3 regions of the Psychrobacillus sp. Z3-81 genome follow, and region 3 is predicted to be linked to each of the others. Evidence: riboswitches for the same ligand, from Rfam matches in the RefSeq annotation. Region 3 holds a riboswitch; each other region holds the start of a gene.

Region 1 (7,923 bases), on a different contig from region 3:
CAGAGAACGTATTAGTTGTCGGTGGAGGAGACGGGGGAGTAATTCGTGAAATCATGAAGCACCCAAAAGTAAAGAAAGCAACTCTTGTTGATATAGATGGAAAAGTAATAGAATACTCGAAGAAATACTTACCTGAAATTGCATGTGAATTAGACAATCCACGTGTAGAAGTAAAAATTGGAGACGGCTTCATGCATATTGCAGAGTCAGACAATGAGTATGATGTCATCATGGTAGATTCTACAGAACCTGTAGGACCTGCAGTAAATCTATTTACCAAAGGCTTTTATGCTGGAATCTCCAAAGCTCTGAAGGAAGATGGTATATTCGTAGCGCAGTCGGACAACCCTTGGTTCAAGGCTGACTTGATTCGCCAAGTACAAAAGGATGTGAAGGAAATCTTCCCAATCACAAACATGTACTTAGCTAATATCCCAACTTACCCAAGTGGTCTATGGTGCTTCACCATTGGATCGAAAAAGTATGATCCTTTACAAGTACCGGAAGAGCATTTCTTTGATATTGATACAAAATATTACACAAAAGAATTGCACAAAGCTGCTTTCGTTTTACCAAAATTCGTGAAAGACTTAGTAGGTGAGTAAGCGATGAGATTTGACGAAGCATACTCTGGCAATGTCTTTATTAAAAGCAAACAAAACTATGAAGAAGCAAAAGCCGTAATCTACGGAATGCCAATGGACTGGACGGTAAGCTATCGCCCAGGCTCACGCTTCGGCCCACAGCGTATCCGTGAAGTGTCTATTGGTCTAGAAGAATACAGCCCATATCTTGATAGAGAGCTAGACGACGTAAACTACTTTGACGCCGGGGACATCCCATTGCCATTCGGCAACGCTGCAAAAAGCTTAAATCTAATTGAAGACTATATCCGTCAGCTAATGAAAGACAACAAAGTCCCTGTTGGCATGGGTGGGGAGCATTTAGTATCTTGGCCAGTAATGAAGGCAGTAGCAGAAAAGTACGAGGATTTAGCAATCATCCACATGGACGCGCACACGGACCTACGAGTAGATTACGAGGGAGAGCCACTTTCTCACTCTACGCCAATCCGTAAAATTGCTGAACATATTGGACCGAAAAACGTCTACTCCTTTGGAATTCGTTCTGGAATGAAAGAAGAATTCCAGTGGGCAAAAGAAAACGGCATGCAAATCGCTAAATTCGAAGTACTAGAGCCATTAAAAAAAGTACTACCGACACTAGCAGGTCGCCCAGTATACGTAACCATTGACATAGACGTCCTAGACCCAGCACATGCACCAGGAACCGGAACAGTAGACTGCGGAGGCATCACAAGCCGCGAGCTACTAGCCTCCATCCACGCAATCGCAAACTCAGGCGTAAATGTAGTAGGCTTCGACCTAGTAGAAGTAGCCCCGATTTATGATCAGTCGGAGCAGACAGTAAACACCGCGTCGAAGATTCTACGAGAAATGATCTTAGGTTTCATTAAATAAACGGTATATACTGAATGTCGCTGCGGAGCTGAACGAAGTGAAGCGGAGGCACACAACCATCTCAGCTTAGAAAATTCAAGGGAACTGGTCATAGGCATCCTGAAGTAGAAAATACACGCTGAGTGTGACTGCATAGCTAAACGCAGTTTAGCGGAAGCACACCACCATCTCGGCATAGTAAATTTAATGGAACTGGTCATAGGCTTCCTTAAGTAGAAAATGTACACAGGGTGTGACTGCGGAGCTAAACAAAGTTTAGCGGAAGCACAAAAGCAGAGTAAATTATTATTAAGACCTGTATCCGTGATTACATGGTAATCATAGATGCAGGTTTTGTTTTTCAGCTAGGTTATTTTCGTATATTTTGATACCTTTAAGATATAAGTGAAAATCAACTTGCGATACCATTAAATGGATATAATTTCTTCGTCTACAAAGCGGATTAACTTATAGAATGTATAAAAAAAGTAGAAGGGTAGTAACCGAAGAATACATAGCTAGGATAAAAAGAGGCTTAGCACAAAATGAATAAATCAGGGATAGTGATAAGCCGAGATTAGTTAATAGGAGTGAGACTTTGAATTTAAAGATTTTAGCATCAAATCTATCTAAAGTTTATATGCAGAATAAAAAAAAGAATGGGATTAACTACTTCAACATTCTTTATTTTATATGATATCGGTTTAGGGTTTGGTCCGTATGTTTTAGGCTTACTGGTACCGACAATGGGCTACCGTTCAATCTTCTCTTGGATGGTCGTTGTTATAGTGAGGGTGTTGATCCAAAAAGGATTAATGCTCTTTTTTGTTGAATTCTTTATTGGAGAAACGGCAGGTTAGCGGAAGAAGGATATGAATATAACATATCGAATAATTAATAAATGTTTTTAAAGCGAGTCTCTCATTTAGTAATTATTAACAGCAGTAATATGTAAATTTTTTTTTGAAACAATATTATTATTATAATATAATGAATGTGAAGAGAAAAATTGCAAAAAAGAGGGAATAGATAATGTTTAAAAATACAAGTTTGTGGACAATTGCTACAGCTATTATGACAGTTTTAGTCTATATTGATGGCTTATTTATTACTGGGAATTTTATGTTTACAATTCCTTTAGCTGTTTTAGGAGCTATTATTGCGATTATTGCATCTATACTTGAAAAAAAATATATTTATATATTTGTTAATATAGTACTAGCGTTCATAGCATTTATATCGATTATTGTACTTTGGTAGTAGTGTAAAGAACGCTTTGTAGAGTGAAAATAAAAAAGTGCCTTTTTAGATAAAGACTTACATTTCTCGAATGCCTATATCTTTTAACGAAATAAGATAAAACTTGTGAAGGAATGTACTTGAACTATCTGGTGCGTTAGTTAAATAACAAGGACAGCCACTTCCTAACTGGAGGTGGCTGTTTTTACATATTAGATGAAATAAAGCATATACTCTACAGTCTTGATGGTAGCAGCAGGCGGCGACTCCGGTAGGATGAGTGGGACAGATAAGACATCGCAACGGCACGCGGTAGCGTTCGGTGATGGCTTATCGGGAGGGAAAACTAAGAGCGTCACGTCGTGTGACAACGTTTTCCTGACCAACATCCTGTTGGCCCTACGGAAAGCGTCCGCCTAGAGCGAACATCAACGGGAAGAGAAGAATATCCCTTTGTCAAATATACTTGATTAGAAGAGGTAAATCTTTATTAGCCCAAACATCATTTAACTCATCGATTTCCCTAAACTATCTCCCAATGCCAATCATAACTTGGCACAAACGCTTCGTATAAGCTATAATATGAAGGTTATATATATGATAAATAAATGCTCTAAAAGGATGAACTGTATGTCTCAACCAACCAAAAAAACAGTAAACGTACATCTCTTATCCTCTATCCAGCATCCTGACATTCCAAAGGAAACGATAGAGCTGCATACAACAGGAGAGCTTACCATCAAAGGTGGACAGCCTTATCTAGTGTACGAAGAGTTACAAAATGAAAAAAATGTCCGTACAACTGTCAAACTAAATGAGGAAGCTGCATTAATTCTACGAAGCGGTGGAGTAAAGATGCGACTGCCTTTCCAAATAGGAGAGCAACAAACAGGCAGCTATGACTCTGGATTCGGATCCATGATGATAATGACAAATACAAAACAACTTACCTTCTCAGAAGGACAATTCAAAGTAGAATATGAACTGATTGTCCAAGAGGAAGTAGTAGGAACATACTTAATCCAACTAACATATTCGGAGGCGGAATAATGAACGCGGTAGAACAAGTACAACAAGCAATGAAGGAATCTTTGCATAAAGCGATTGTAAAAGCAGAGCTAGTAGCAGAGGAACAAATTCCTGCAATCCATTTAGAAACACCTAAGGATAAAGCAAATGGAGACTATGCGACAAACATAGCGATGCAGCTGACAAAGCTCGCAAGAAAGAATCCACGTCAAATTGCAGAAGCAATCGTAGAAAACTTAGACATGACAGGAACAATGATGGAGAAAATCGACATCGCTGGTCCAGGATTCATGAATATCACCATTCGCAAGGACTATCTACAAGATGTAGTAAAGGCCGTATTAACAGAAAAAGAAAATTACGGTCGTACTAAAGCAGGTGCAAACGAGAAAGTTCAAGTGGAATTTGTATCAGCTAATCCAACTGGTGACCTTCACCTTGGTCACGCACGTGGAGCAGCTGTAGGAGATTCACTATGTAACGTATTAGACTTCGCTGGTTACGAAGTATCACGTGAATACTATATTAATGATGCGGGTAATCAAATCCACAACCTCGCTGTTTCTTTAGAAGTTCGTTACTTTGAAGCACTAGGCATGGAAAAAGAAATGCCTGAGGATGGATACCGCGGACAGGATATTATTGATATTGCTAACGACCTTGCAAAAGAGCATGGCGATAAGTTTATCCATATGTCTGATGAAGAACGTTATAAAGCATTCCGTGCACATGGTTTAAAGGTAGAGCTTGCGAAGCTTCAAAAGGACTTAGCAGATTTCCGTGTGAACTTCGATAACTGGTTCTCTGAAACTTCTCTTTACGAGGATGGAAAAATTCAGGTGGCGCTAGATAAATTAAAAGCGAATGGTCATATCTTCGAGGAAGAGGGAGCAACTTGGTTCCGCTCTACAACTTTTGGAGATGACAAGGACCGTGTGTTAATTAAAAGCGATGGCTCTTTCACTTATTTATTACCAGATATCGCATACCATGAGGACAAAATTGTTCGTGGCTTTGACCAGTTAATTAATATTTGGGGAGCAGACCACCATGGCTATATCCCACGTATGAAGGCGGCAATCGAAGCGCTTGGATACGAGCGTGAAAAACTAGAGGTTTCCATTATCCAAATGGTTCAGCTATATAAAGACGGCGAAAAAATGAAAATGAGTAAGCGTACAGGAAAAGCGGTAACAATGCGTGAGCTAGTAGAAGAGGTTGGATTAGATGCTGTTCGTTATTTCTTCGGCATGCGTTCCGGTGATTCCCATATGGATTTTGACTTGGACTTAGCAGTATCTCAATCCAATGAAAACCCTGTATACTATGCACAATATGCACATGCTCGTATTTGTTCTATCTTACGTGCTGCAGAAGAAAAAGGTATGGCAGCTTCAACAGCATCTCTTTCTTTATTACAAAGTGAAAAAGAAACAGACCTATTGAAGAAAATCGGGGACTTCCCGAAAGTGGTGGCTGATGCTGCGAAAATGCGTGCACCACACCGAGTGGCAACTTATATTCAAGAGCTTGCTGCAACATTCCACAGCTTCTATAACGCAGACAAAGTGTTAGACCCAGAAAATAAAGAGCTATCAGAAGCGCGTTTGGCTTTAGTAACGTCTGCACGTCAAACAATTGAAAATGCATTAAAATTACTTGGAGTTTCCGCTCCAGAGAAGATGTAACACCTTAAGAGGTTTTGGTTAAATACCAAAGCCTCTTTTTTATATCGACATTGAATCGAATTAGAGTATAATAAAGGCATATTCATATGTTGCATAAAGGTGCCCGAGTGTAAGCGCTTGGGTTAAAAGGGAAGCTGGTTAAAGTCCAGCGCGGTCCCGCCACTGTAAGTGAGAAATCACGAGCCAGGATACCTGCCTTTATGTATGTACACCCATTGCCTACGAGGATAGGTTTGGTGTAGATCGGCTCATGTTAGTCCAAGCGGATTTATACCTATATCTATCTCTCATCATCAGATGGGAGATTTTTTTATTGCACATAGGAGGAATGAAGAATGAAGAAGTTTTGGTTTGTATTGATCGCATCGCTGCTATTATTAGTGGGATGTGGATCGGAGGAAGAAACAAAGGTTGAAAAAGAGGAAGGTACACAAGTAGAGGTATCTGATACCAAGTTCCCACTGACACTAACGGATGCTGTCGGACAAGAGATAACCCTAGAGGAAGCTCCAGAGAAAATCATATCCATGATACCAAGCAACACGGAGATTCTTTTTGCGTTAGGCTTGAATGAAGAAATTGTTGGTGTAAATGAATATGAAAGCTACCCACCAGAGGCATTGGAAAAAGAAAAAGTCGGTGGAATGGAATATAATATCGAAAAAATTCTTTCTCTAACTCCGGATATTGTGTTTGCACACGAATCCATTGTAGGGATGGCTGAATCAGGACTTCAACAGCTACGTGATGCGGGAGTGAAGGTTTATGTAGTTCAAAATGCAGAGGACTTCAATGAAACCTATACAACCATTGAGCAAATTGGTAGAGCTACTGGAAAGTTCCCAGAAGCACAGAAAGTAATCGAAGAGATGAAAGCCAAGGTTCAAGATATAACAGACAAGGTCTCACAGGTTGAGACAAAGAAGACCGTTTTTGTGGAAACATCCGATGCACCTGAAATCTACACGCCGGGTAACAACACGTTTATGCAAGAAATTTTAAATATGGTGAATGCAGAAAATGTGGTAGAGGATCAAGAGGGCTGGTTCCAAATTGACCCTGAAGAAATTATTACAAGAAATCCAGATGTCATTTTGGTTGCATACAGCTATGTGGATGGAGTTCAAGAGAAAATTAAAGCAAGAGCAGGATTTGATACGATAACAGCAGTGAAAAATGATGCGATTGTCCAAATAAATGAAGATACAACTAGCCGACAAGGTCCTCGCTTGGCAGATGGTCTAGAAGAAGTTGCGAGAGCGATTTATCCGGAGGCTTTTAGTGAGTAAATTAAGGCTTGGCTACATCTTGTCAATTGCAGCTCTACTAATTGCAATTTGGCTTGGTGTATCAGTCGGTTCTGTCAAAGTTCCAATTAGTACCCTATGGGATACATCATCCGACGAGGTAGCAGCCAATATTGTATGGCAAATTAGAATGCCGAGGGTACTGCTGGCTGGCCTAGTGGGAGCATCCTTGGCAATCGCCGGAGCAGCATTCCAAAGCCTACTAAAAAATCCACTGGCCGATCCATACACACTTGGTGTATCATCTGGAGCCTCTGTGGGAGCTGTTGCTACATTATTTTTTGGACTTTCTGTTCCCTTTTTAGGTGGGTTCACTCTCCCGATTTTTAGTATCCTAGGAGCTCTTTGTACAATGCTGTTGGTAATGGGGTTTGCAAAGCTTGTCGATCGTTCCATGAAAATGGAGACAATCATATTGACCGGGATTATATTCAGCTCTTTCTTAGGATCCATTATTTCTTTAATGATTGCGTTAACCGGGGAAGAGCTTCGGCAAATTATCGGCTGGTTATTGGGAAGTGTGTCGATGAGAGGCTGGGAATATATAAAGCTAGCCTTGCCTTTTGTGATAGTAGGTTCCTTACTGCTTTGGTTCAATAGAAGAGAGTTAAATGCCATGCTATTTGGAGAAGAACGAGCATTACACCTAGGTGTGGATGTGAAAAAGAGGAAGCTGATGGTGTTAATTGGTGGTTCTATGCTAACTGGTGGAGCGGTTGCTGTTTCAGGCACGATTGGATTTGTGGGATTGGTTGTTCCACACATAACTCGGCAGCTGTTTGGCTCTGATAATAGACATGTGTTACCACTGAGCTTTTTGAATGGAGCTACGCTGTTAATCATTTGTGACCTAGTTTCACGTACTATCATTTCACCAGCAGAGCTACCAATTGGAGTAATCACAGCCTTTATCGGTGCTCCGGTCTTTGCTTTTATTTTCTTCCGACAACGAAAGAGAGGGAGCATCTGATATGCTGAAAATAAGTAATCTATCTGGTGGCTATGATCAGAAAATAGTCGTGCACAATGTTTCCTTTCAGGTGGAAAAAGGAGAAATGGTAGGCATTCTAGGTCCTAATGGCAGCGGGAAATCAACGCTTCTCAAGCTTATGAGTAGAATATTGCCTGCAAAGGAAGGAGAGGTAATCGTTGACAACAAATCCTTACTCTCTTATTCATCCAAGGAGCTTGCCAAAAAAC
Region 2 (7,923 bases), on a different contig from region 3:
ATGAATAAAACACCAAGAGCAAATAGAGAGGTAAAGACTACCCCGATTGCGGCATCCTCCTGTAAACCGCCTGTTTGGAGCAATTGTACAAGATAGGTGGTAAGTACCCCTGCAATTGCAGCCCCTACTAGCATCCAGAAGCCATTTAATGATTGAGTCACCATAAAGGCAACAACAATGCCAAAAAGCACGGTATGACTAATAGCATCAGCAATCATAGCTGTTTTTCTCAATATGAGATATACGCCTGTCATCCCGCAGGTAATGCCAACCAAGGAGCCGGTAAGTAGGACCCAAAACTCATTCATGGCTAGTCACCTCTATCGCATGCTTTCTTTGCTTGAAGGCAAGCTTCTTTCTATATTTAGATATAAGCCCTCGATTCGGAGCAAAGAAATAAGATAAGAGAAAGAGAGATGCTGCACAAAGAACAATAATGGGACCAGTGGATAAGCCAGTTTTCAAAGAGCTTACGAACGTACCAAAGGCTCCTGACAGACCACCAAAAAAAGCACTTGTTACAAGAATCACACCTAGATGATTAGACCAAAATCTGGCTGCAGCAGCAGGGATGATAAGCATAGCGGCCATCAAAATAACCCCTACTGCTTGAATTCCGGTAACAATAGTGAGAACGGTAAGAGCAGTCAAGATACTTCTTAAACGTTCAACGGGCATTCCAATCCCCTTTGCAAAGACTGGATCAAATATCATGAGCTTCCATTCCTTAAAGAATAAAAGACACATGCTAATAATTAATAAAGCACTTCCTGAAAGCCAGATGAGATCAGTCTTTGCCATAGTTGCCGCTTTTCCAAAAATAAAATCGTTTAATCCACTTTGGTTTCCGGTGCTGCTTTGGTTAACGATGGTGATAAGCACAATACCAATCCCAAAAAATACAGATAATACTAGACCGATTGCGGCATCTGCTTTTATCTTAGAATATTGGATAATCCATTGGATTACGTAAACAGATAGAGTGGCAGTAATAGCAGCTCCAAGCATGAGAAGCGGTAAATCCTTCGATTGGAACAATAAAAAAGATAAAGCAATTCCAGGCAACGCTGCATGAGCTGCAGCATCTCCCACCAGGCTTTGTTTTTGAAGAAAAGCAAAGGTCCCATTAAGACCAGCAGCAATACCTAATAAAATTGTACCTACTAAAACCCAGAGTAAGTTTCCTGTTATCACGGACATTCACCTCTCTCACTTGATGATGCTTTCTTTTGTCTGTTCCATAAAAAATAACTTTCCTCCGTATGCTTCCTGTAATTTATCCTTTGTAAAGGTTGTTTCAGTAGGTCCAGAAGCTGTTAAAGTTTGGTTTAATAAAATAATCCAATCAAAATACTCAGGAGCTGTTTGTAAGTCATGATGGACGACAAAAACAGATTTTCCTTGAGCTTTGAGTTGTTTCAGAATTTGTATAATGGTTCTTTCTGTAGCAGCATCTACACCGACAAACGGTTCATCCATAAAATATACTTCTGCTTCCTGTGCCAATGCTCTAGCCAGAAAGACACGCTGCTGCTGCCCCCCGGATAGCTGACCAATAGAACGGTTAGCATATGCCTCCATTCCAACTGCTCGTAGGCTCTCGAGGGCAATTTGTTTATCCTTTGCAGACGGTCTTCTCATTAATCCGACATGACCATACCGTCCCATTAGAACCACATCTATAGCGTTTGTTGGGAAATCCCAATCTACTGCATTTCTTTGGGGGACATAACCGACTTTGCAATCTTTAGGGCGAAGTGGCTTTCCAAGTATGCTCACCTCACCGGTTTTATTAGGGAGCTGGTTTAAAATAGCTTTTAACATCGTAGACTTACCTGCTCCATTGGGGCCAATAATTCCGGTTATTTTTCCAGCAGGAACTTCCACGCTTATATCCTTGAGTACTACCTTTTCCTCGTAAGCAACGGACAAATGCTTTACTTGTAATGCATTCATGATAATCTTCACTCCTATTTTAGTGAATCTACAATGGTATTTACGTTATGCTTATACATTCCGATATAAGTGCCTTCCTCTGTTCCTTCAGGTCCCATAGCATCTGAATAAAGTTCTCCGCCAATTTTTATGGAGTGTCCTTTTTCTTTTGCACCTTCAATCACTGAGTTCATTGCTTTATCGGATACACTTGATTCTATAAAAACAGCCTTAATATTTTGGTCCACCAAGAAATCTACTACATTCTGAATATCTTTAATACCATATTCGGATTCCGTGCTAAGACCTTGTAGACCACGTACCTCAAGGCCATTGCTGTTTCCAAAGTAATTGAAAGCATCATGTGCAGTTACTAAGACGCGCTGGCTCTCTTGGATTTCGCTCATTCGTTCTTGTGTCCAGTCTTTTAAGCTATCTAGCTCTTTAAAGTAGGCAGCCTCATTGTTTTGAAAGTCCTCTTCATTGGTTTTTATTTCATTTACCAATGTTTTGGTGATTTCTTCAGTAGCAAGCTTCCATAACTGGATATCGAACCAAATATGTGGATCGAACTGACCTGGATAGTTTGGGTCTTCCAATAACTGGTCTTCGGGCAATGCTTCACCGATTGCCACTACTACCTTATCTTTTTTCATCTTCTCAAAGATTTCACTCATTTTGCCCTCTAACTCTAGACCATTATAAAAAATCATATCTGCATCCTCTAATAGCTGAATGTCTCCTTGTGTTGCTTTGTAAAGATGAGGGTCTACCCCAGGTCCCATAAGTGACTTAACCTCGACATGTTCTCCACCAATGTTTTTAACAGCATCTGCGACTTGACCTGTAGTGGCTACAATAAGAGGCTTATCTGAATCAGCTTCCCCTACATTTTCATTACCGTTACAACCTACAACAAAAAATACCGCAACAAACAATAACCAAAGTTTTTTCACAAACAACACTCCTTTTCTTTTATATTAATTTATTTCCCGGAGGAAACTTTTAAAACAAAAAAATTTTTATTTCGTTATAACTATATTATTTCCTAAAGGAAACTTTTGTTCATAAGGTTAACACTAATTGTTCGACTTGTCAAAATAATCTATGTAGGTGGATGAAAAAAGGTGAACAAAACATCGCAATTTGGAAAAGAACTAGATGTAGCCTGACTTTAAGATTGGAAGAGAAGGAAGAGGGATGAAATGGATAAAAAAAGTAGACGTACTTTCTAGCTGACTAATAAAGCATACTGCCAAATTTTTAATCCCTGCAACACAATATACAAAATATTTTGATTATAATAAAGTTAGAAATAAAAATAGAAAAAGGGAGTGGAGCTGTGGAAGTATTAGTAGATAGAGTAAAGGACATTATTAAGCCTTCAAGAGGAACATGGGGAATTATTCTAGAAAATCTAGTCACCGGAGAAAAATGGGAGCTAAATAGCGAGGAGCTTTTTTATGCAGCAAGTGTAATCAAGGTACCAATTATGGCTTCCGTTTTTACGAAAGAAGAGAAAGGGAGTTTTTCATTAGATGACCCTTTCGTTTTGCGTAAGGAGGATTTAGTAGGAGGCTCGGGAGTTCTTCAACACCTAACACCAGGTACTTCCTTGCCAATACGAGATTTGGTCACGCTGATGATTATCCAAAGTGACAATTCTGCTACTAATATGTTGATTGACCTAATAGGAAAGGAAGCGGTTGTCTCTTTTATGAAGGAAGCTGGAATGGAGCTTAGCACGTTCTATAACAAGCTCATGATGAACAACCCAAATCCAAAAGGATATAACATGATAACTGCCGCTGATATTGCGATACTGCTAAAGAAAATAGCTAGGAAAGAGCTAGTGAGCGAGAAAGCCAGTGAGGAAATGCTACGTATTATGAAGAAACAGCAAATCCAAGACTGTCTACCGCAAATGTTTCCATCACCGTACTCCAATTATAATAATGGCCGCCCAGCTTGGAAAATGGCGCATAAAACAGGATGGGTTCCTGGAACAAGACATGATGTAGGAGTTTTATATGTAGGAGATAACCAGCTGGCGATAACGGTCTTATCGAAGGAAGAGGATGATCTTGTATCTAAAGCCATTTTAACTGAGATAGGAGCAGCTGCTTACGAATATCTAGCAAATAAAAGCTGAAGAAGGTGTAGTAACTACCAAGTTAAACGAAGAAAGCACTCACATCACAAGATAGTGGGTGCTTTCTATTTACTAAATCTTCATCTCAGCATCTTCTGTTTTTGATTCTCCAATTAGCTCATAAAGAACCTCCTGATAGGCATTCTGTAATTGAATAAGATTTGCTTCCTTTGTTAGCTCCTCAGAGTTTTGAATATCCTGTGCTAAGGAACTAAGTATCTTCTCTAAAGTAATCGAAGCATTCGTGACAGTGTTATAGAGTAGCACCTGCTTGAACTGCTCTTTGTATTCCTCTTTTGACATCCTACTTTCTCCTTTCCAATAAAGTGAAACTTTGATTGGTGGGGGTTTCTTTCATCCCCCGCCATTCATTAGTTGAACCAATCGGGCTTTTAGGGACAGTAAGACTCCCACTTAGCTGTCTCATTTCTTTCGCCATCTTGAAGTGGGAGTCTTACTGTCCCTTAATGCGGGATAAAAAAAATCTTCCCCTTTAAAGAGGAAGATGTTCGTGAATAAGAATACGGCAACATATAAAACCATTTGGATAGGAAAGAATAGACTTCTTCCAAATCCATCTGTGAGTATACGGTTTGTCGTACCATGAATCCTTCAAGCAATAGCTTGACGATCACTGAACACCCCCTATCCGCGTAGGTTTTTGGTGTGTACTAAAATTAGGCAGGTCTCCTGGCTTATGGTCATTGCTTTACTTTCCCTTCCCATTACAAGTAACAGTGGTTAAAAGCTTGCTCCCATTTACAGTTGCGGGACAGCGTCGGATTCTCACCGAACTTCCCTTTTAAGTTCTTCTCTCGAAGAGCACCTAATTCTACACAATATGAAATTACATTCTTACTATATCATACGTTCGTTACTTTGTTATTTTAAATCGTGAAGTATGGACCGAGCTGCTTCTCTCCCTGAGAATAGGCAGCCTCCTAAAAAGGTGCCCTCTAGTGCTCGGTAGCCATGCATTCCTCCGCCACCAAAACCTGTTAGCTCACCTGCAGCATATAATCCGGGAATTTGCTTTCCGTCTTTATTTAACACATGACCCCCTAAATCCGTCTGTAGGCCGCCTAATGTTTTACGAGTCAGGATGTTCAAACGAACAGCAATCAACGGTCCTTGTTTCGGGTCTAATATTTTGTGGGGTGCTGCCACTCGAATAAGCTTATCACCAATATAATTACGTGCTCCTCTTAAGGCGGTTATTTGAAGGTCTTTCGTAAACTTGTTATCCATTTCTCGATCTCTTGCTACAATCTGTCTATGGACATCCTCATATGTTAGTAGAGTGTTTCCGACAAGTGAGTTCATTCCTGCCACAAGGTCCTTTAGATTATCTGCTACTATAAAATCCTCGCCCTTCTCCATAAATGCTTTAACAGGAGCTGTTGGACCTGGAAGAATACGCTTTAACACTTCCTTCACGCTTTTTTCTGTCAAATCAGGGTTTTGCTCTGAACCAGATAAAGCAAATTCTTTTTCGATAATCTTTGCTGTAAGAATGAACCACGAATAATCATAGCCGGTATCTTGAATTGCTTTTAAGGTACCCAATGTGTCAAAGCCAGGAAAGTTGGGGGCAGGGAATCTGTTCCCTTCTGCATCTAACCAAATAGAAGAGGGACCGGGGAGAATTCGAATGCCGTGATTTTCCCAAATAGGATTCCAGTTTTTAATCCCTTCCGTGTAATGCCACATTCGATCTTTATTCACCCAGCGTGCCCCGGCCCTTTCGCTTATCTCAAACATTCTGCCATCGACATATGCAGGTACGCCAGCAATCATATTTTTAGGAGGGGTACCTAACCAGGACGGCCAGTTTTGACGAACGAGCTCTAAGTTAGCACCGATTCCACCAGTAGTTAGGACGACTGCTCGAGCATTGAATTGAAAAGAGTCTATTACCTTTCGAGAGCTGGCTTCTCCTCTTTTCGCATCAGAGGGTTCAAGGACTGAGCCTTTAATCCCTATTACTCTCCCCTTATCTACAATTAATTCATCTACACGGTGCCTTGATTTATAGGTTACAAGTCCGGTTTCCATTCCCTTTCTTACGATTGCCTCAAAAGGCTGGACAACCCCGGGTCCTGTTCCCCAAACAATATGGAATCTAGGGACTGAGTTTCCATGCCCCTCCGCTAAATACCCTCCTCGCTCTGCCCATCCCACTACAGGGAAGAAGCGAATTCCTAGGCCATGTAGCCATTCTCTCTTTTCTCCAGCAGCAAATCTTACATAAGCTTCGGCCCATTTCTTTGCCCAATATTCTTCTTCATTGTCTTCGTCAAAGCCAGCAGTCCCTAACCAGTCCTGCCAAGCAAGGTCATAAGAATCCTTTATACCAACTCTTCTTTGTTCAGGTGAATCTACTAGAAACAGTCCTCCGAAAGACCACCAGGCTTGCCCACCAAGGGAGCTTTCAGGTTCTTGATCTACCAATAATACATGCTTACCTTCTCTAACCAATTCAGCAGTAGCTACTAATCCAGCAAGACCAGCACCTACTACAATTGTTTCCCCATTCATTTTCCCAACCCCTTAAATTGGATAAAAATTCTGAATACATATCCATTATATTTCTTTTCTGGGAGAATAACTATGAGATTAGTAAGTCAGGCGTCCAAAGGTTAAGCGTGCTATAATAAGAGTATTAATGGAGGGAATATATTGGATACAAATATTCGAGAGTCTAGTTATATATATACATATGGATATAAAGATGGGGAACGCGCTCTATGTCAACTAGAGATGCGCTCTTTTTTTGGATTTGATACAGAACAAAAAATACTAAAGAGCAGTATTGCCATTGATCCTTCTAGAAGTCCGTTTATGAAGGGGCGGCTAGATGTACTGATAGAGGCTGATACAATAGAAGAAATTATTCAAGGAGCATCCAGGTATGGCAGTGAGGAGAAAACGAATAAAGTGATTTTCCTGAAAATTAATGATTTGCAGGGAGATGCGATTATTCGGAATGCCGACAGATTAGCCATTGTGCGTGCAATAGGCAGTGAGCTTCAAGGTAAATTTGATCTTCATCAACCACAACAGGTATTTGCTGTAGTTCCTTACCAGAGCCGGTGGTATTTTGGAGAATACAAGAAGAACGAGGCGATTTGGCTAGCTCATATGGAGAGACCTAGGGGTTATTCAACAGCTTTAAGCACGAAAGTGGCACGAGCAGTTGCAAATATTGCAGTACCACATCCAGCTGGAATAAAAGCAATCGATCCTTGTTGTGGAATAGGAACTGTTCTAATAGAAGCTCTTTCCATGGGAATTGATATAGTAGGAAGCGATATTAATCCACTTGTTTGTATAGGTGCGAGAGAGAATTTAGCTCATTTTAATCTAACGGGAGAGGTAACAAAACGTTCTATTGCAGAAATAGAAGAACACTACCATGTTGCCATCATTGATCTACCGTATAATTTATGGACTCATTCATCTTGGGAAGAGCAATTATTCTTATTAGAGCATGCAAGGAGAATCGCTGACAGGGTAGTTGTAGTGACAATAGAGTCTATGGATGAGCGACTTGAATCGGTTGGTCTACAAATAATAGATCGCTGTGAAACGCAAAAGCAACAGTTTATACGTGAAATATTACTATGTGAATAAAGGAGCAAAACGATGAAAGATATATCTGTAGGATCACTATTAGAAGTAATTGGTCAATTATTTTCCGATGAAATATCTATAGCTGTTACTGATCAGGAACAATATATTTATTATCGACCGAGTAAACGTATCGATTTAAAGATAACCCCTGGAGACCCAATTAAGGAAGGAACCCTGGCACATAAGGCTGTGCATGGAAAGCA
Region 3 (7,923 bases):
ATTTAACAGGTAGAGAGGATCTAACGAACAAACACAGAAAGAGTTTAGAGGAGCTGAGTCCTGAAAACAGGAATCTCCCTTGGTTTGTCATGGACCACACACCTTCTAATTTACTGGTACCCGAAAAGGCAAATGTAGATCTTCATGTCTCAGGTCATACTCATTTAGGACAAATGTGGCCAAATCACTTATTTACGAAAAGGATTTTTGAGTTAGACTATGGATATAGAAAAAAAGGAGCAATGCACGCAATCGTATCCTCCGGTTTCGGTTTTTGGGGACCACCTATTCGAATAGGGAGTCAGTCCGAAATTTGGTCGATACACATTATGTTTAAGAATGGAGAGTTTTAATGGAAGCATGGGTTACAGACTGGATGAACCAGTTTGGCTATTTTGGTGTTTTTATCTTAATTTTGTTAGAAAATGTTTTTCCTCCTATTCCATCTGAGGTCATCCTTACGTTGGGAGGATATATGACTGCAACTACTAGTATGACGAAGCTAGGGGTAATTATTGCTTCGACCCTAGGTTCTGTATTAGGAGCAACGCTTCTTTATGGATTAGGTCTTTTACTAGATGTAGAAAGATTAGAAAAGATTGTGAAGAAATACGGAAAGTTTCTTCGTTTAACAGTAAGTGATATTCATAAAGCGGATGCTTGGTTCGATAAATATGGACCTTGGGCAGTATTCTTTGGTAGATTGGTGCCACTGATTCGAAGCCTTATTTCGATTCCAGCTGGTATGTCTAATATGAAATTTTGGCTGTTCCTATTATTTACTACATTAGGAACGCTGATTTGGAATACGGTTCTTGTTTCAGTTGGAGCGGCAGTCGGAGAAAATTGGGAAGATATCGTAGCGTATATGGATATTTACTCAAATATCGCGTATACACTTATCGCAATCGGAGGAATTGCGTTCTTGTTTTGGTATTTTAAAAAACGTAACTAAGGAGATATTATGGAGATTCTAGAATTATTAAAAGCGTTAATCCTTGGCTTTGTGGAGGGAATGACGGAATTCGCACCGGTTTCTTCTACAGGGCATATGATTATTGTGGACGACATGTGGCTTCAAACAAAGGAGTTTTTAGGTGAATATTCAGCGAATACATTTAAAATAGTTATTCAGCTAGGATCCATCCTAGCGGTAGTAGTCGTTTTCTGGAAACGATTATTAAGCTTAGTAGGCTTATATAAAATAAAGGATGTAGCGCCAGGAAGTCAGTTAAAGCTAACGCATGTAATTGTTGGGCTTATTCCAGCTGGAGTGCTTGGTGTGTTGTTCGAGGACTACATAGATGAGCATTTGTTTACAACAGAGACAGTACTAATTGGTTTAGTGCTAGGTGCCATCCTAATGATAGCTGCAGATAAGTTCGGTCCAAAGAATCCGAAAACAAATTCATTGGATAAAATTACTTATAAGCAGGCAATCCTCGTTGGGTTGATACAATGTCTATCTTTGTGGCCAGGTTTTTCAAGATCAGGCTCTACTATTTCGGGTGGGGTTCTATTGGGGATGAATCATAAGACTGCGGCAGACTTCACGTTTATCATGGCAGTGCCTATTATGGCAGGTGCTAGCTTCCTATCACTGGTGAAAAACTGGGAGTACATGGATTTAAATCATCTCTCGTTTTATATCGTAGGATTTGTAAGTGCATTTATCTTCGCTTTAATATCAATACGCTTCTTCTTGAAGCTGATTGATAAGATTAAGCTTACACCATTTGCAATCTATCGTATTGTTTTAGCGATTATCTTGGCGATTATTATTTTGTAAGTAAAAACGAAAGAGGCTTTGGAAATTATCCAAAGCCTTTTTATTTTGATGCCAAGTGCTTCCACGTAATTCCCCAAATGCTTGTCAGAGCAAAGAGAGGTGCTTGTGCTTTCTTATTCATTTACAAATGTATTATGGACACGCTTGGATACCATGAAATAGGCAATCCAAATAATGGACAAAACAAAGGAGGAAACACTGATAGAAGCTGACTCATTGTCCGTACTTACATTGTTAATGAGTATTGCATCAACGATATCCAATATCATACTAAGAATGAGATAGGAAATAATTGCTTTCGGGAAAAATTTTTTCTTTTTAAAGAAAATTATGATTAAATATATTGAAATAAACAATAAGAGAGCGTTACAAGCCATTTCGAAATAAATAGCTTTCTCAAAATGAGGGTGCACTTCTGGGGAGGTGACCACTTCTGTCCATTCACCAGAGTTGATTAATAAGAAAGATATGATAAAATATCCGACTGAAAATATTACAGTCAAAAACAAATATATGATAGGTAATAGCAGCCAACCTCTAATTCCTTTCGGTCCTTCCTCGTAATGCTCTTGCTCTTCTAATGGTTGAGTCATTTTATTCTTCCTCTCTCTAAATTTTCCAATATCACTTTCCATTATATTGTAAACATAAATATTCTATAAGGAAAGACTTTCTTCCTATGTACAAGTTTAAACACTATATGTTAGGGTTATTAAGTAAATAAAACACAATATATTGTACTGATAGATGATTAGGTACCATTACGGTTTAATAGGGAATTCGGTGAAAAGCCGAAGCTGTCCCCGCAACTGTAAGTGTGGACGACTGTTGAAAATGCCACTGCGATTTATTCGTGGGAAGGTCAACAGGAGGAAGAAGCACGAGCCAGTAGACCTGCCTAGTCGTCGAAAAAGCAACACTTTCTTCGGGGGTTGAGAGGTGGGAGCGAGGACTTTTATAAATATGTCTTTTTGTTTCCTACTTTTAAACGTAAGCACTGACTCGGCCGAAGAGGCTATGGTTAGTGCTTTTTTTGTTGCTCAAATAAAGGAGGAGTTCATATGACAACGTCAATAAAAACAGAAAAAGCAGTGCAGTTAGACAAATTATCCAAAGAATTTGGAAAAGAGAAGCTTACCCCACTCCTGACCTATCAGCAAAAGTGGCTAGCAAGACATGATGACGACCATAGCTGGGCTCGTGATATGTCTCTTCATGCACTCAGCCTACTAGACGAGCAAAGCCCTTACTGGACATTTGTCGCAGCTCGAATTTATCTTTGGGATATTTATGAGCAAGTAGCTGATAACCGTAGAACAAATGTTGAAAAAGTATATCTTGGTTTCCTGGAAAATGTTAGAAAATTAAGTAATCAAGGGATTTATGACAGAAACATAATGGAATCCTACTCCGACGAAGAACTACAAGAACTGGCGGAAGTAATTGTTCCGGAAAGAGATAATTTGTTTACTTATATTGGCCTCAAAACCTTGCTCGATAGATATGTAGCAAAGGATTTTAATAAAGCGATTGTAGAGTTGCCGCAAGAGCGCTGGCTGGTGATCGCAATGACTTTAATGAAAGAAGAAACAGAAAAGCGGCTAGAAAAGATTAAAGAAGCATATTGGGCAATGAGTAATCTCTATATGACTGTAGCTACACCTACTCTTTCGAATGCAGGAAAGCCCCATGGTCAGCTATCGAGCTGCTTTATCGATACAGTGGATGATAGCCTTCAAGGGATTTATGACAGTAATACGGACGTCGCTACTCTATCCAAATACGGTGGTGGAATAGGCGTCTATATGGGGAAAATTCGTAGCCGTGGCTCTTCTATACGAGGATTTATAGGAGCATCAAGCGGAGTATTACCTTGGATTAAACAATTAAACAATACAGCAGTCAGTGTGGACCAGCTAGGGCAGCGACAAGGAGCGGTAGCAGTATACCTGGATGTTTGGCATAAGGACATCTTTACGTTTTTAGATTTACGGCTAAATAACGGAGATGATCGCTTAAGAGCACATGATATTTTCACAGGTATTTGTCTACCTGATTTGTTTATGGAAAAAGTAGATGCGAGAGAGGATTGGCATTTATTTGACCCACATGAGGTTCGTACAGTAATGGGATATTCGTTAGAGGATTTTTATGATGAAAAGAGAGGGAGCGGCTCTTTTCGTGAAAAATATACAGAATGTGTAAATCATCCGGAGCTATCAAAAGAGACCGTACCTGCAATTGAGCTGATGAAACGAGTTATGCGCTCTCAATTAGAGACAGGCGTACCTTTTATGTTTTACCGAGATGAGGTGAATCGTCGAAACCCGAATAAGCATGAGGGGATGATTTATAGCAGTAATCTATGTACAGAAATCTTCCAAAATCAAAGCCCGACCATTTCTGAATCCATACAGCTAGACGGAGACACCATTGTTACTCGGAGACAGGCGGGAGATTTCGTTGTCTGTAACCTCTCCTCTATCAATTTAGGTCGTGCAGTGCCGGATCACGTGTTAGAGCGGCTAATTCCTATACAGGTGCGAATGCTTGATAATGTGATCGATTTAAACATGATCCCAGTTCCACAGGCGGAGCGTACAAATGCTAGGTACAGAGGGATTGGCTTAGGGACGTTTGGTTGGCACCATCTACTTGCGATTAATAGTATTCGCTGGGAATCGGATGAGGCGGTAGAATTTGCAGATAAGTTATATGAAAAAATAGCGTATCTAACCATTAAGGCTTCCATGGAGCTAGCAGAGGAAAAAGGGGCCTATCCTTTATTCCCGGGGTCTGATTGGCAAACTGGTGCCTATTTCGACCAGCGTGGCTATGAGGATGATAAATGGATGGAGTTAAAGAAGCAGGTGGCAACATGCGGAATGCGTAATGGCTATCTCATGGCTGTTGCTCCAAACTCGTCTACTTCTATACTAGCTGGCAGTACTGCGAGCATTGATCCTATCTTTCAAAAATTTTATTCGGAGGAAAAGAAGGACTATAAAATTCCGGTAACTGTTCCGGATTTAAATAATGAGACTACCTGGTTCTACAAATCGGCTTATTTTATTGACCAGCATTGGACAATTAAGCAAAACGCGGCGAGACTGCGACACATCGACCAAGGGGTGTCCTTGAATTTATACGTGCAAAACACCATCAAAGCGAAGGATTTACTGGCATTACATTTAGATGCTTGGAACAGTGGCCTAAAAACAACCTATTATGTACGATCTACATCCGTAGAACTAATAGAATGTGAGTCGTGTTCAAGCTAATGAAGGCACTAATTTCTTATCTTAGTTATAGCGGAAATACAGAGGAAATTGCGGAGCTGATACGGGGCGGATTAGAGACATTTGGCTATGAAACAGAAATGCGATTCATAGAGGATGAAACGACAATTGACTATGTAGATTATGACCTTCTATTCATCGGGACATTTACCTGGGGGCGGGGGAGTGTACCGGATGAGATAGTTCCTTTTATTCGACGAATCAAGGAAAATCCCACCAACCTATATGTGTTTGGTTCAGGAGATACACAGTTTGGTGGTGACGCCTTGTTTTGTCGTGCGGTCGATCTCATAAGAAATTATGTGGGCTGTGCGTATCCAGGCTTAAAAATAGAGCAATCACCTAGAGGTAGCCAAGAAGCACTCGTAAAAGAATGGCTGGAAGGAGTAATAATAGATGCAAAGAGCAAAAACATTAGAGCCTAGAAATCCAAATAAATCTACAGGGATATTTGGGGGACAATCCAGTGGGATATTGAACTGGAATGACATTGCTTACCCACATTGGTACAAGATTTATAAGAGATTATTAGGGAACTACTGGCAAGCTGATGAAATCAATATGTCGAATGATGTAAAGCAGTTTAGAAATCTCACGAAGGAGGAGCAGGAGGCCTATCTAAAAATAATTGGTCTGCTTGCGACGCTTGACGGTCCGCAAACAAGAACAGCATTGCTGTTGTCCTTGTATGCAACGGATTCTTCGGTTCAATCCATTCTGGCAGTCATCGCTCAGCAGGAAGCTGTACATAACGAAAGCTATTCCTATGTGCTATCATCTGTTGTTTCCTTAGATGAACAGAATCGCTCCTTTGAATTTGGAAGGACAGATGAGATTTTATTGAAACGAAATAAAAATATAGAAAAATATTACAATGAGTTTGTAGCAAACCCTACACTTGAAAATACGGTCAAAACAATGGTTTATACAACTCTACTAGAAGGCTTGTTCTTCTATTCCGGCTTTGCCTTCTTCTACAACCTTGCTCGTTACAATAAAATGGTCGGCACCTCTACGATGATCAGCTATATTAATAGAGATGAATTAGAGCATGGTCGTTTTATCACCGAGCTATTCAGGGCGACCCTGGGAGAAAACCCAGAGATTCATACAGACGAACTAATTAGCTGGGTATATGAGCAGTTTAGAGAATCTGTCGATTTAGAAATAGAATGGTCTCATTATGTACTAGGAAAGATAGGTGGTATTGATCTAGAAGAAATGGCCGGATACGTGAAATACCGTGCGAACAAAATGCTGCGCCTACTCGGACTTGAAGAAATCTATCCAGAGTATGTAGAGAATCCGATGAAATGGATTCGCGCCTATGCAGATAATATCGACGGCACTAAGACGGACTTTTTTGAGCAAAAATCACGACAGTATGTAAAAGTAAATGCAATTGATAATGGTTTTGATGAGCTTTAATGGTGGTATTCAGGGCGACCAACTAGCTAATAGCAGAGATTCCCTTGGCTATAGTTTACTTTATGGAAATGAAAAGGTAATACTTGCGATTTGTGCCGAATTACTTGCGGAAGCCACTAGCTTACTTGCGTTTGTCAATTTTTATCCCGCATTAAGGGGCAGTATGACTCCCACTTCAAGATGGCAAAAGAAATGAGACAGCTAAGCGGGAGATCAACTGTCCCTAAAAGCCCGATTGGTTCAACTAATGATTGGTGGGGGATGAAAGAAAACCCCCACCAATCAAGTTTCACTTTATTTTGCTCTTTCGGGTTTCTATAGTCTCTATAACAAAAAGTCGATTTCCAACAAAGGGAAATCGACTTTTTATTAAATTGGGAACCTTTTCAAATGCTGGCACGTATAGTAATCATCGTTTTCTTAAATGCTGTAGTGGTTTCTAATCAGATAGGTTAGCCATTTACAGTGAGGGTTATCCCTTAAATTTTCCAGTAGCCCTTTTGTAAGGGCTAAGCTAGGACGTTCACTTAACAGATTACTTTTAAGTAATTCTAATGACTCTTTTTCAATCGGGGAGTCTAGTTCCTTTATTTTTTCGTCTAACAAAGTGAGAATCTGTTCATGGACATTTTCATTGACGAAGGAGATAGCTTGGATGATCTCGTCTGTAACAAATGTTTCCTTGGAATGCTGGGCTATTATGTTTGTTTTTTCTACCATAGAAATAGTTAACTGCTTTAAATCAATTGGTATTTGGTCTTGAAGACATATTTCCGGGAAAATCTTTGTAAAGCTTTTTATATAGATGATTAATTCGTATTTCCTCTCCTTTGGTAAGGAAGGATATATCTCCTCAATAAGCTTATAGATAATTTCATTTACTTGGTTATCGTAGTATTTCAGCTTTTTAAAGAGCTCTTCGTTTAGGCTTAATGATTGCTCTTGTAGAAAAATCTTCGCCTGAGTAGTATTTTTTAAAAATGCGGTAAGAATATGATGGTAAAAATTATATAATTTTCCTTCAATTTGTGAACATTCTTTGACTGACTGGTCAATGCCCGCGACGAATTGCATCATAAAACTGTCTATTAATGCAAAAATCAGCTCTTCCTTTGATTTGAAGGAGAGATAAAAAGCCCCTTTCGAAATCCCACATCTATCTGTTATTTGCTGTACAGACGTAGCTTCAAAGCCTTGTTCAGCAAATAATTCTAGCGCCTTATCCATAATTAGTTGTTTTTTCACCATTTGTAAAACGCTCCTAGTTATAATATTGACAATTGACCGATTAGTCATTAGTATAAATAAATGAGTTTGTTAAGTCAACGAAAGTAGGTGTAAAGGTGAAAGGTATAGTAAATTTTGTGCTTAAAAATAAATTAGCCGTATGGTTACTTACAATTATTA

What was found. Region 3 has a riboswitch for cobalamin ahead of AC1ECF_RS13100 (ribonucleoside-diphosphate reductase subunit alpha). Riboswitches for the same ligand answer to the same signal wherever they lie in the genome.
Region 1: another riboswitch for cobalamin. It lies ahead of AC1ECF_RS11940 (ABC transporter substrate-binding protein); the one in region 3 lies ahead of AC1ECF_RS13100 (ribonucleoside-diphosphate reductase subunit alpha).
Region 2: another riboswitch for cobalamin. It lies ahead of AC1ECF_RS09575 (hypothetical protein); the one in region 3 lies ahead of AC1ECF_RS13100 (ribonucleoside-diphosphate reductase subunit alpha).

What each region holds. Positions count from the first base shown of each region.
Region 1 covers NZ_JBWQPU010000010.1:19,748-27,670, reverse strand. Annotated here, with positions in the region: gene speE (spermidine synthase) at 1-605, shown strand, start outside; gene speB (agmatinase) at 609-1,481, shown strand; gene AC1ECF_RS11960 (hypothetical protein) at 2,120-2,320, shown strand; gene AC1ECF_RS11955 (hypothetical protein) at 2,493-2,720, shown strand; gene AC1ECF_RS11950 (YwiB family protein) at 3,330-3,749, shown strand; gene argS (arginine--tRNA ligase) at 3,749-5,416, shown strand; cobalamin riboswitch at 5,497-5,630, shown strand; gene AC1ECF_RS11940 (ABC transporter substrate-binding protein) at 5,752-6,705, shown strand; gene AC1ECF_RS11935 (FecCD family ABC transporter permease) at 6,722-7,693, shown strand; gene AC1ECF_RS11930 (adenosylcobinamide amidohydrolase) at 7,695-7,923, shown strand, end outside.
Region 2 covers NZ_JBWQPU010000007.1:107,342-115,264, reverse strand. Annotated here, with positions in the region: gene AC1ECF_RS09600 (metal ABC transporter permease) at 1-308, opposite strand, end outside; gene AC1ECF_RS09595 (metal ABC transporter permease) at 301-1,200, opposite strand; gene AC1ECF_RS09590 (metal ABC transporter ATP-binding protein) at 1,210-1,956, opposite strand; gene AC1ECF_RS09585 (metal ABC transporter solute-binding protein, Zn/Mn family) at 1,971-2,891, opposite strand; gene AC1ECF_RS09580 (serine hydrolase) at 3,278-4,087, shown strand; gene AC1ECF_RS09575 (hypothetical protein) at 4,160-4,390, opposite strand; cobalamin riboswitch at 4,751-4,932, opposite strand; gene AC1ECF_RS09570 (FAD-binding dehydrogenase) at 4,970-6,625, opposite strand; gene AC1ECF_RS09565 (TRM11 family SAM-dependent methyltransferase) at 6,767-7,720, shown strand; gene AC1ECF_RS09560 (LytTR family DNA-binding domain-containing protein) at 7,733-7,923, shown strand, end outside.
Region 3 covers NZ_JBWQPU010000012.1:7,954-15,876, forward strand. Annotated here, with positions in the region: gene AC1ECF_RS13080 (metallophosphoesterase) at 1-353, shown strand, start outside; gene AC1ECF_RS13085 (DedA family protein) at 353-955, shown strand; gene AC1ECF_RS13090 (undecaprenyl-diphosphate phosphatase) at 965-1,789, shown strand; gene AC1ECF_RS13095 (DUF2569 domain-containing protein) at 1,903-2,382, opposite strand; cobalamin riboswitch at 2,526-2,705, shown strand; gene AC1ECF_RS13100 (ribonucleoside-diphosphate reductase subunit alpha) at 2,851-5,070, shown strand; gene AC1ECF_RS13105 (flavodoxin) at 5,058-5,513, shown strand; gene AC1ECF_RS13110 (ribonucleotide-diphosphate reductase subunit beta) at 5,485-6,516, shown strand; gene AC1ECF_RS13115 (TetR/AcrR family transcriptional regulator) at 6,937-7,764, opposite strand; gene AC1ECF_RS13120 (efflux RND transporter permease subunit) at 7,860-7,923, shown strand, end outside.